3 regions of the Shewanella sp. ZOR0012 genome follow, and region 1 is predicted to be linked to each of the others. Evidence: predicted binding sites of a transcription regulator. Region 1 holds the regulator's gene; each other region holds the start of a gene.

Evidence for each region. Region 1 encodes sigma-54, which starts transcription at its own class of promoters, with help from an activator protein. Its sites were predicted from a motif close to GTTGGCACGNNNNTNGNNT; they were not measured.
Region 2: the regulator sigma-54 is predicted to act here: its motif matches at 1,756-1,774, upstream of L976_RS19120 (superinfection exclusion B family protein).
Region 3: the regulator sigma-54 is predicted to act here: its motif matches at 1,829-1,847, upstream of glnA (glutamate--ammonia ligase).

Annotation. Positions count from the first base shown of each region.
Region 1 is NZ_JTLE01000094.1:3,574,729-3,578,015, forward strand. It holds gene rapZ (RNase adapter RapZ) at 1-397, opposite strand, end outside; gene ptsN (PTS IIA-like nitrogen regulatory protein PtsN) at 394-837, opposite strand; gene hpf (ribosome hibernation promoting factor) at 840-1,127, opposite strand; gene L976_RS17275 (RNA polymerase factor sigma-54) at 1,156-2,631, opposite strand; gene lptB (LPS export ABC transporter ATP-binding protein) at 2,738-3,287, opposite strand, start outside.
Region 2 is NZ_JTLE01000094.1:3,975,251-3,978,537, forward strand. It holds gene L976_RS19115 (sensor histidine kinase) at 15-1,646, opposite strand; gene L976_RS19120 (superinfection exclusion B family protein) at 1,816-2,427, shown strand; gene L976_RS22490 (DUF3149 domain-containing protein) at 2,548-2,679, opposite strand; gene L976_RS19125 (bacteriohemerythrin) at 2,986-3,287, shown strand, end outside.
Region 3 is NZ_JTLE01000094.1:4,340,287-4,343,573, reverse strand. It holds gene typA (translational GTPase TypA) at 1-957, opposite strand, end outside; gene glnA (glutamate--ammonia ligase) at 1,932-3,287, shown strand, end outside.

The DNA.
Region 1 (3,287 bases):
AGTGATCCATCTGCTGTGACAGCGGCTCGAGCAATTTGCCTTCAAGCTTGATGGCTTCTTGCAGTGACACTCGGCTCTTAGATAAGGGATGTAAGCGCCGCGTTTCACTGTAGCGTTTGAGCAACACTTTATCGCTGGAGTTTAAGAAGAAGCTGGTGAGTTCAGTGCCCGTAGGCAGGCTGGCAAGCTGTTTAACCAGCACTTTGTCTTGCTCTGGTAAATTGCGCACGTCAACACTGATAGCAACGAGATCGTTACTGCCTTTGAGCTGTTCAAGCAAACTGCCAATCAAAGGCAAAGGCAAATTATCGACACAATAGTAGCCGAGATCTTCAAGCACTCTAAGTGCGACCGATTTGCCTGAGCCTGAACGCCCTGACACTATGACCAGTTTCATCCAATGATTACCTGATAGAGTTCCGTTTCATCATGCGTCTTGCGCAATTGTTTTAATATTTGCTTGTCACTGAGCTTTTCAGCCATGCATGACAAGGTACTTAGGTGCTGCTGACATTGGTCGGCAGGCACGAGTAGTGCAAATAAAATATCGACGGGTTGTTTATCGATAGCATCAAAGGCTATCGGCTCCTCACATTTTATCAATATCGCTATGGGTTGTGTTATATCGGTTAATCGACCATGTGGAATGGCGATACCGTTACCTATACCTGTGCTACCCATCTTTTCGCGCGCCACGAGGCTTTCGAAGATCTCTTGAGATGAGAGGGTGGGGTACTGGGCAGCGGCTAAGTCGCTGATGAGTTCCAGTACCTTTTTCTTACTGCCCGGAGTGGCGCAGGTTGTGCACTCCGGCCGCAGTATGGTACGAAGTTCCATTGCTAGTGTTTTGTTAACTTCTCTTTGTGTTTAATAACCTGACGATCAAGTTTATCAATCAGGACGTCTATGGCAGCATACATATCTGCATGCTCTGAAGTCGCGAAGACTTCACCACCGGTGAGGTTGATTCTCGCTTCGGCAATCTGTTGCATTTTCTCAACATTGAGCACAACGTGCACATTATTGATCTGTTCGAAATGACGTTCAAGTTTTGAAAACTTTTCCTCAACATATGCCCGTAACGATTCAGTAATCTCGATATGGTGTCCACTTAGGTTTATTTGCATAGAAACGTCCTCCGATACTCACAATAGGCTATAAACTTTTACGCTGATTGGAAGGGGGAATAAGCATCGCTTCTCGGTACTTCGCAATGGTTCTGCGCGCAACGTTAATTCCCTGTTCTGCCAGAAGTTGAGCCATCTTGCTGTCGCTTAATGGTTTTTTCTGGTTTTCCGCTGCAACCAGTTTCTTAATGAAAGCTCTGATTGCTGTGGATGAGCACTCACCGCCATCATCCGTCCCGACGTGGCTTGAGAAGAAATATTTTAGTTCAAAAAGTCCTTTTGGGGTATGCATGTATTTTTGTGTGGTCACCCGTGAAATGGTGGACTCATGCATCTCTACCGCCTCGGCGATATCGTTTAGGACCATAGGTTTCATGGCTTCTTCACCGTATTCGAAGAAACCCTGTTGGTATTGCACTATGCAGTTTGCCACCTTGAGCAGTGTTTCGTTACGGCTTTCAAGGCTTTTAATAAACCACTTGGCTTCTTGCAGATGGCCACGAATAAATTGGCTATCAGCTTGATTTTTTGAACTTCGGGCCATTGCTGCATATTGCTGATTTACGTTGATTTTTGGCATGCAGTCAGGGTTTAATTCGACCACCCAACGGCCGTTTTTCTTCGACACCGATACATCGGGGATCACATATTCTTCATCGACAGGGGTGATGAGTAAACCGGGACGAGGGTTCAAGGTTTGGATCAGCGCAATACTGTCCCTTAACTCGTCCTCTTTCAGTTTGGTCTTACGCATTAACAGCCTAAAGTCGCGAGCGGCGATCAGATCTAAATGATCTTTGATCAGCATGCGGGCGTTTTCGATGTGAGGGGTATCAGGCGAAAAATGAGATAGCTGGATCAGTAAACATTCGCTTAAATCCCTTGCCGCGACACCAACGGGGTCGAAATGTTGAATACGCTTGAGCACGGCTTCAACTTCGTCGAGTTCAATCTCGGGATTGCCCATGGCTTCGAGGATATCTTCAGTGCTTTGAGTGAGATAACCTTGATCGTCAATGGCATCAATAATCGCGGTGGCAATGGCTAAATCGGTTTCAGAGAAGGGTGTGAGGTTTTTTTGCCATTCTAAATGTTCGTACAACCCCTCGCTAGTTTCCCCTTGGAAGGGCATGTCATCTTCACGGCTGGCGCCAGAACCTGAGTTTGGCGATGCGGTAAATACTTCATCCCAAGTGGTATCCATGGGTAACTCTTCGGGCAGAGATTCTTTGGTCAGCGACTCGGCAATGTCCACGGTGGAATTATCTTGTTCCTGTGGCTGGGCAGTCGTTTCGCTAAAGTCGGTATCGGCGATATCTTGCTTACGTTCGCTAGGCGCGTCAAATTGCTCCTCTTCCAGCTCGAGAAGAGGATTAGAGTCTAAGGCTTGCTGGATTTCTTGTTGCAGTTCCAATGACGACAGTTGCAGCAGGCGAATGGCCTGCTGAAGTTGTGGCGTCATGGTTAACTGTTGACCCAGTTTGAGCTGGAGTGACGCTTTCATGTTACCGCTGATCCCTAGGTTATTATTGTGAGTTTAGGTCGCTTGATATCATATGGATGGAGCCTAGCGCTCTCAAATTCAAGGCTTATTAGCTTTGTTTTAGTAACTATAGCCTGAATTGTTCACCTAAGTACACAGCCCTAACTTGCTGATTGTCTAAGATCTCTGCGGGTGTGCCCTCGGCAATAAGATTACCGTGACTCACAATGTAAGCATGTTCACAGACGTCTAAGGTCTCGCGCACATTGTGGTCTGTGATAAGTACTCCAAGGCCTCGGCTCTTAAGCTGCTCGATAATTTTCTTGATATCGATAACGGAGATCGGATCAACGCCCGCAAAGGGCTCATCAAGCAGAATAAACTTGGGGTTGGCCGCTAAGGCGCGGGCAATTTCGACGCGGCGACGTTCACCGCCCGATAAGGACATGCCTTGGCTGTCACGAATATGGGTGATATGGAACTCTTCTAGCAGTTGCTCTAGTGCTTCTTCGCGCTGGTCACTATTGAGCTCTTTACGGGTTTGCAGTACCGCCATGATGTTGTCGTGTACGGTTAATTTACGAAAGATACTCGCTTCCTGTGGTAGGTAACCAATACCTTTGCGGGCACGCAGATGCATAGGATCGGCGGTTAAATCATCATCGTCGATAAAGATA
Region 2 (3,287 bases), 400 kb from region 1:
TGTTCTAAATATTTTCAAATAGTGAACTCGTGGTGAGTGGTTATCTTAGGCGCATCGCATTGGTTAAGAGGAATGCGAATGTTAAATTGCGCGCCGCCAAGTGAAGAGTCTGCTTGATAGCTCATTGAACCTTTTAACAAGGTGACTGCATTAAAGGCGGCGGATAAACCTAATCCTGTGCCGCCTTTACTTCTATTGGTGGTAAAGAAAGGCTCGAACATATGTTCAGCGACTTCGGGGGGGATTGCGACGCCATTATTTTGGATGCTGATATTCACAAAACCCTGCTCAATACTGGCGGAGATTTGTATCTGATTATCTTCTCGGTCTTGAAATGCATGGGTATAAGCGTTGGACAATATATTACTGACGATTTGGTTTAATAGACTCACATTAGTTTGAATATTTAAGTTGGGATCGACTTGTAGGTCGGTTTTTGCGTTGAGTTTAGGATGCATTATCAAGCTAGACGCTAAAATCTCTTTAAGCTGCCTTTGCAGATTGATGCACTGATGCTCTTCGTGGCTGCGGTCGATAGCAATAGTCTTGAATTTTTGAATTAGGCTGCTGGCTTTGGTGATATTACGAACTATAAGCTCACAGCTTTGTTGATACTCGTCCAAAATCGCATTGATTTCGTCGAGTGTCGCGTGCTCACTATGGATAAGCTCTATGAGTTCTTCTATATGGTTTAATTGCGCGCTGGCCGCCGTTAAGCAAATACCAATGGGGGTATTAATTTCGTGCGCCACACCAGACACTAACCCTCCTAAGGCGGCCATTTTTTCCTGTTCAACTAACACCTGTTGTGCGCGCTTTAGAGCGGCTAAGGATTGCTCTAACTCTTGGGTTCGCTCTTTAACTTGTCTTGCTAGTTCTTCCTTATAACTACGTTCGAGTTTCAGTAAACGCTCTCTATCTTCTAATGCTGTTTGTAACTCGGCTTTAGAACTTTTCAGTGCTTCAAATGAGCTGCGAAGTTGCCCTTGCATGCTGTTAATCGCATCAGCAACTTGTTTAAACTCATCGATTTTCTCCTTACGTTCAAATTGAAGGGGTTCGAAGTCCGCGTCTAAGTTAATCCGTTTGCAGTATTTACTGAGTTTATCGAGATGTTTAGTGATGTTGTACCAGACTAAAAATAGAATAAATCCAGCGACTAAGAAGGTTTTTATGCCATTGGAGAGTAAAATAAGGATGGCTTTATCGTAAAGGCGGTCATAAATGGCATCCATGTCTACTTGTACTTCTAAAGTACCAACGTTGATATTGTCGGTCGGTGATTTATACACCAGAGGAAAGATTTTATTTAAAGTATGAGTTGGTTTTGGGGTTCCTCCGTTCCACGACTGGCCACTATCATCTTTGATTGAAATGTAGTTAATATCAGGTAGTTGGATGAGACCATTCAGTTGGGTGTTAATCAGTCTTTCATCTATTACCCAAATACTTGCAGCTAATACATCGAGGTTAGCTTTCTCGATATTAGAAAATACCCGATCAATCCGACTAACATCGCCCCGATAATCGCTAATGAGTTGGTAGGCTGTCGTCATTAGCGTGATTAAGGAGCTGAATAGCACAATTGACAAGGTGAGGTGCCTACCAATCGGGCTTTTTATAAATTGACTGAAGAATGTCAGCATCTTAAATAATCTTTATCTGATAGCAAGTTGGATGCTTATAAGCATAGACTCAAGCTTAAAAAATTTCGCATGTTATCCCAGTGAAAAATCCCTCAATATTGAACAAAGCAATGGCATCAAACTTGCTTGGTCTTGGCTAAGTTCAATTTTTTGTCACTGGGATAACACTATGATTAAACTCAAATTCGATTCAGTGAAGTTGTTTAACCCTAAGAAGGTAATGTTTCGGGTTATGCTGTGGCTAATGGTGAGTTGTGCGGTTTTATTGGCGATGCCGTCAAATATTCTTACTTTGCTGGCACTGGATAAGTTTGTACCCGAGCACGCACATTTTGTCGGGCTTGGACTTATTATCTCGATCGCGTATTTTTTAACTCAGTTATTGAACTTGGGATTAGATGAGTCGATTCGTCATTTAAGTGATAAGCGCATCACCGAGACCATTGAAGCAAAAGTTAATTTGCTGGATCGTGCAGAGCGAGCATTATTACGAGAATTCTTTTTGCAAGGAGCCACTATTTTGACATTGCCGCAAAACGAACCCGCGGTAAAAAGTTTGCTCAGTGCGTGTATCCTCGAATGTTTAGGTAATGAACGTCATTACGCAATCCAAGGGCCCACAGCAGACTATAAAATTTCGATGAAAGCACGTATCTACTTAAATCGGGGCGTTTTACGTTTACCAGCAGGGGAACCAAGTGAAGAAGAAATGCAACATCTGATTAAAGCGCGCCCGCAGTTTCTCAATGGCTTAGTTCAAAACCGTAAACACGCAGCTTAAGTGTAGCGTTGGCTCTAACGCGAAATTACAGGCATAAAAAATGGGGGTTAATGGAACCCCCATAACAACGTGCAATTTTTACAAGCTACAATGAACAGAATAACAATTTGGAAGCAAAAACTACGATTGTTGCGCTGACTTCACGATAAACATCCAAGTGATATAAGAAATTATCCCTATAGTGCTAAAGATAACGATCATTGAAAGTAAACCAATTGGGTTACCGAACATTAAATCTAACCAAAATGCCATGATTGAAATCCTCTTTCTTGTGAAGTCATCCATACACTAGCGCTCTTACTGTCAGCAAATACTGATCCTGATCAATAAAAAATCGACGTCCTAAAACAATCTTGTAACCAAAGATTAACCCTGTGATCTACTTCAAATTTAGCGGGTGATGAAATTTTATCAAACTCAATCTTTTGGGCTTTGTTTCTTACTTCATTCGGGACTAGTCTTAAGAGTAGTAACTATTAAGTGATACCAAGAACAAGGTATTTGCTAATCCGTTTTAGCATTGATTGAAGTTAGACTGCATTTTTGAAGGAGCCAAAAATGGCTAGCACCACTGTTAAAAAGGGCACTATGGGATATGGTATTATTTTCGCTCCTATGGTCTTACTTTTATATCCCCTTTATTGTTTGCTTAGTAGCGCGCATTGGGTTGCAACCTTATGTTTAATCGCACTTGCCCTTATTCTATTTTTTAACATTAACAAACTTATCCGTAATCTGAGGCACCTCGAGCGTGCGGCTCATCACTTGGGTGACGGTGATTTGAGTTACCAGCTTGATGAGAAAGATGCGGGAGTGTTTCACACTGTCGTTCACAGCATCAATCGCATGGGCGAAGATGT
Region 3 (3,287 bases), 770 kb from region 1:
TGCGAAAGGTGAAGTGTTGACTTGGAACGTCATGGTCAGCGTTGGTTCGTCAACTGATAGTGGTGGTAGTGCTTCAACATTACCAGCGGCACACACAGTGTCAGAAATCTTCAGCTCGCCTAAACCAGTAATCGCTACGATGTCGCCCGCGTTTGCAACGTCAACTTCGGTACGCTCTAAGCCCATGTAACCTAATACTTGGCCCATTTTACCGTTGCGTACTTTACCGTCAGCACCAATTACGCTCACTTGTTGGTTAGCTTTGATGCTACCACGCTTGATGCGACCAACACCGATTACACCTACGTAAGAGTTGTAATCAAGCTGAGAAATTTGCATCTGGAACGGACCTTCAGCATCTGCTGCAGGTGGAGATACTTTTTCAATGATAGTCTGGAACAGTGGCGTCATATCTTCACTGACGACATCCGGATCTAAAGTTGCAAAACCGTTTAATGCAGAAGCATAAACGATTGGGAAATCTAATTGCTCGTCAGTCGCACCTAAGTTATCGAACAGGTCGAATACTTGGTCGATAACCCAATCAGGGCGTGCACCAGGGCGGTCAATCTTGTTGATAACAACGATTGGCTTTAAGCCTTGGGCGAACGCTTTCTTGGTTACGAAGCGAGTCTGTGGCATTGGACCGTCAACGGCGTCAACCAGCAGTAATACTGAGTCAACCATAGACAGAACGCGCTCAACCTCACCACCGAAGTCGGCGTGGCCTGGGGTGTCTACGATGTTGATGCGGTAGTCGTTCCACTTGATGGCAGTGTTCTTTGCCAGAATCGTGATTCCACGCTCCTTTTCAAGATCGTTGGAGTCCATCACCCGCTCAGTAGCTTCTCCCCGGGTCTCAAGGGTTCCTGATTGCGACAGCAGCTTGTCAACCAGGGTCGTTTTGCCATGGTCAACGTGCGCAATAATGGCGATGTTACGTAAATTCTCTAGCACAGATAAACCTCTTACCATCAAACAAAATTAGGGATATTACAATATTCGTTACAGCAATCTACGTTGAGTCGCCATAAAAAAGCGTGACATTCTACTCCAGAGCGGCCATATCGCACAGGATTATTTTTGAACACTTATAAAACTATTTTTTGGGGCCTATGCTAACGAATCAGTTATGGCGATAAGGCAAATAACCCAAATGCACCGTTAACGCGCAGACAATTGCCACGTTATCTCGAACTCAATACGACTAACCAGCTGAAATTACTATTTTTCACTGGAATGTCATTGCAGACTATGCGCTCAAGGCCGCCATAAGTATAGCGAATAACCCCAATTCGGCAGCCCCGTTTTTTCGTCCAAACACATCAGTATGCCAAACCGCTACCTAAGTATTTTCTCTATAGCCTAAATAAATGGCTTTAGACGCAGTTTCAATAAACTCTATTCCCACCTAAGAACAACAAGACTAATCAATTGATTTTTAATGATAAGAAATGAAAACAAGCCAAAATCATTATCAGAAAAACAGCTTAGCATCTCACTGTTTTGTGACATTATGGCGAGCACTGAAAACAGTGAGCTTACGCGGTTATCTAGACTTATTTATATGCTAAATTCATTCTGTTTTGCTGAGCCTAATGGATAGTAACAGGCTAACAGCGAGTATGCTGCTCAGCTTGAATATGGATATGAATTAACCAAGCAAGCCGATGCTCATCGTCACTGCACTAAAATGGGGGGCGAATGGCGCGCACCAAAATGGATGAATGCACCAAAATACCACATCAAAACGCACCAATAAGGTGCAACACAGAGTTAAAGATAGTGCGATAAAACACATATTCATTAATTATCAACAAGTTAAATTGTTGGCATAGATATCGCTTTATAGCTAGTAAGTTTTGCTCAAGCACAACTTGAGTTAAAAGATTATAGAAGGGACATCCCTTTACCCTACCGGAGACTTGAGAATGTCAGTTGAATCAGTTTTAAAGCAACTTGAAGAATTAGAAGTTAAGTTTGTTGATTTACGTTTTACCGACACCAAAGGTAAAGAGCAGCACGTATCTATCCCAGCTCATCAGGTAGACGCTGACTTCTTCGAAGACGGTAAAATGTTTGACGGCTCGTCAATCGCTGGCTGGAAAGGCATTAACGAATCAGACATGGTACTGATGCCAGACCCAACTACGTTCGTACTGGATCCATTCACCGAAGAAACCACTGCGCTGATCCGTTGTGACATTCTCGAGCCAGGCACTATGACTGGTTATGACCGCGACCCACGTTCTATCGCGAAAAAAGCGGAAGAATACTTACGCTCTACCGGTATCGCTGACACTGTATTAGTTGGACCAGAACCAGAATTCTTCCTGTTCGACGATGTCCGTTTCGGTACTGACATGTCTGGTTGTTTCGTGAAAATCGACGCTAAAGAAGCGGCATGGAACTCTGGCACTAGCTACGAAGGTGGCAACACTGGTCACCGTCCATTCGTGAAAGGCGGTTACTTCCCAGTAGCTCCTGTTGACTCATCACAAGACTTACGTAGCGCTATGTGTTTAGTGCTCGAAGAAATGGGTCAAGTGGTTGAAGCTCACCACCATGAAGTGGCGACTGCGGGTCAAAACGAAATCGCAACTCGCTTCAATACCCTGACTAAGAAAGCGGACGAAATCCAAATTCTGAAGTACGTAGTACACAACATGGCTCACGCCTACGGTAAGACTGCGACTTTCATGCCTAAGCCAATCGTTGGCGACAACGGTAGCGGTATGCACGTTCACCAATCTCTGGCGAAAGATGGCGTAAACCTGTTCGCAGGCGACAAATATGCTGGTTTAAGTGAAACTGCACTGTACTACATCGGTGGTATCATCAAGCACGCTCGCGCACTGAACGCTTTCACTAACCCAAGCACTAACTCTTACAAGCGTTTAGTACCACACTTCGAAGCGCCAGTGATGTTAGCTTACTCAGCACGTAACCGCAGCGCTTCAATCCGTATTCCAGTGGTACCAAGCCCTAAAGGTCGTCGTATCGAAACTCGCTTCCCAGATCCACATGCAAACCCATACTTAGGTTTCGCAGCACTGCTGATGGCGGGTATCGACGGTATCCAAAACAAGATCCATCCAGGCGAAGCGATGGATAAAGACTTGTACGATCTGCCAGCGGAAGAAGCGGCTGAAATCCCACAAGTAGCGACTTCATTAGAAAACGCCCTTGAAAACCTGCAAGCTGACCACGAGTTCTTAACTCGCGGCGGTGTATTTAGCGAAGATTTCATCCAGTCTTACATTGCACTGAAATCTGCAGAAGCTGAG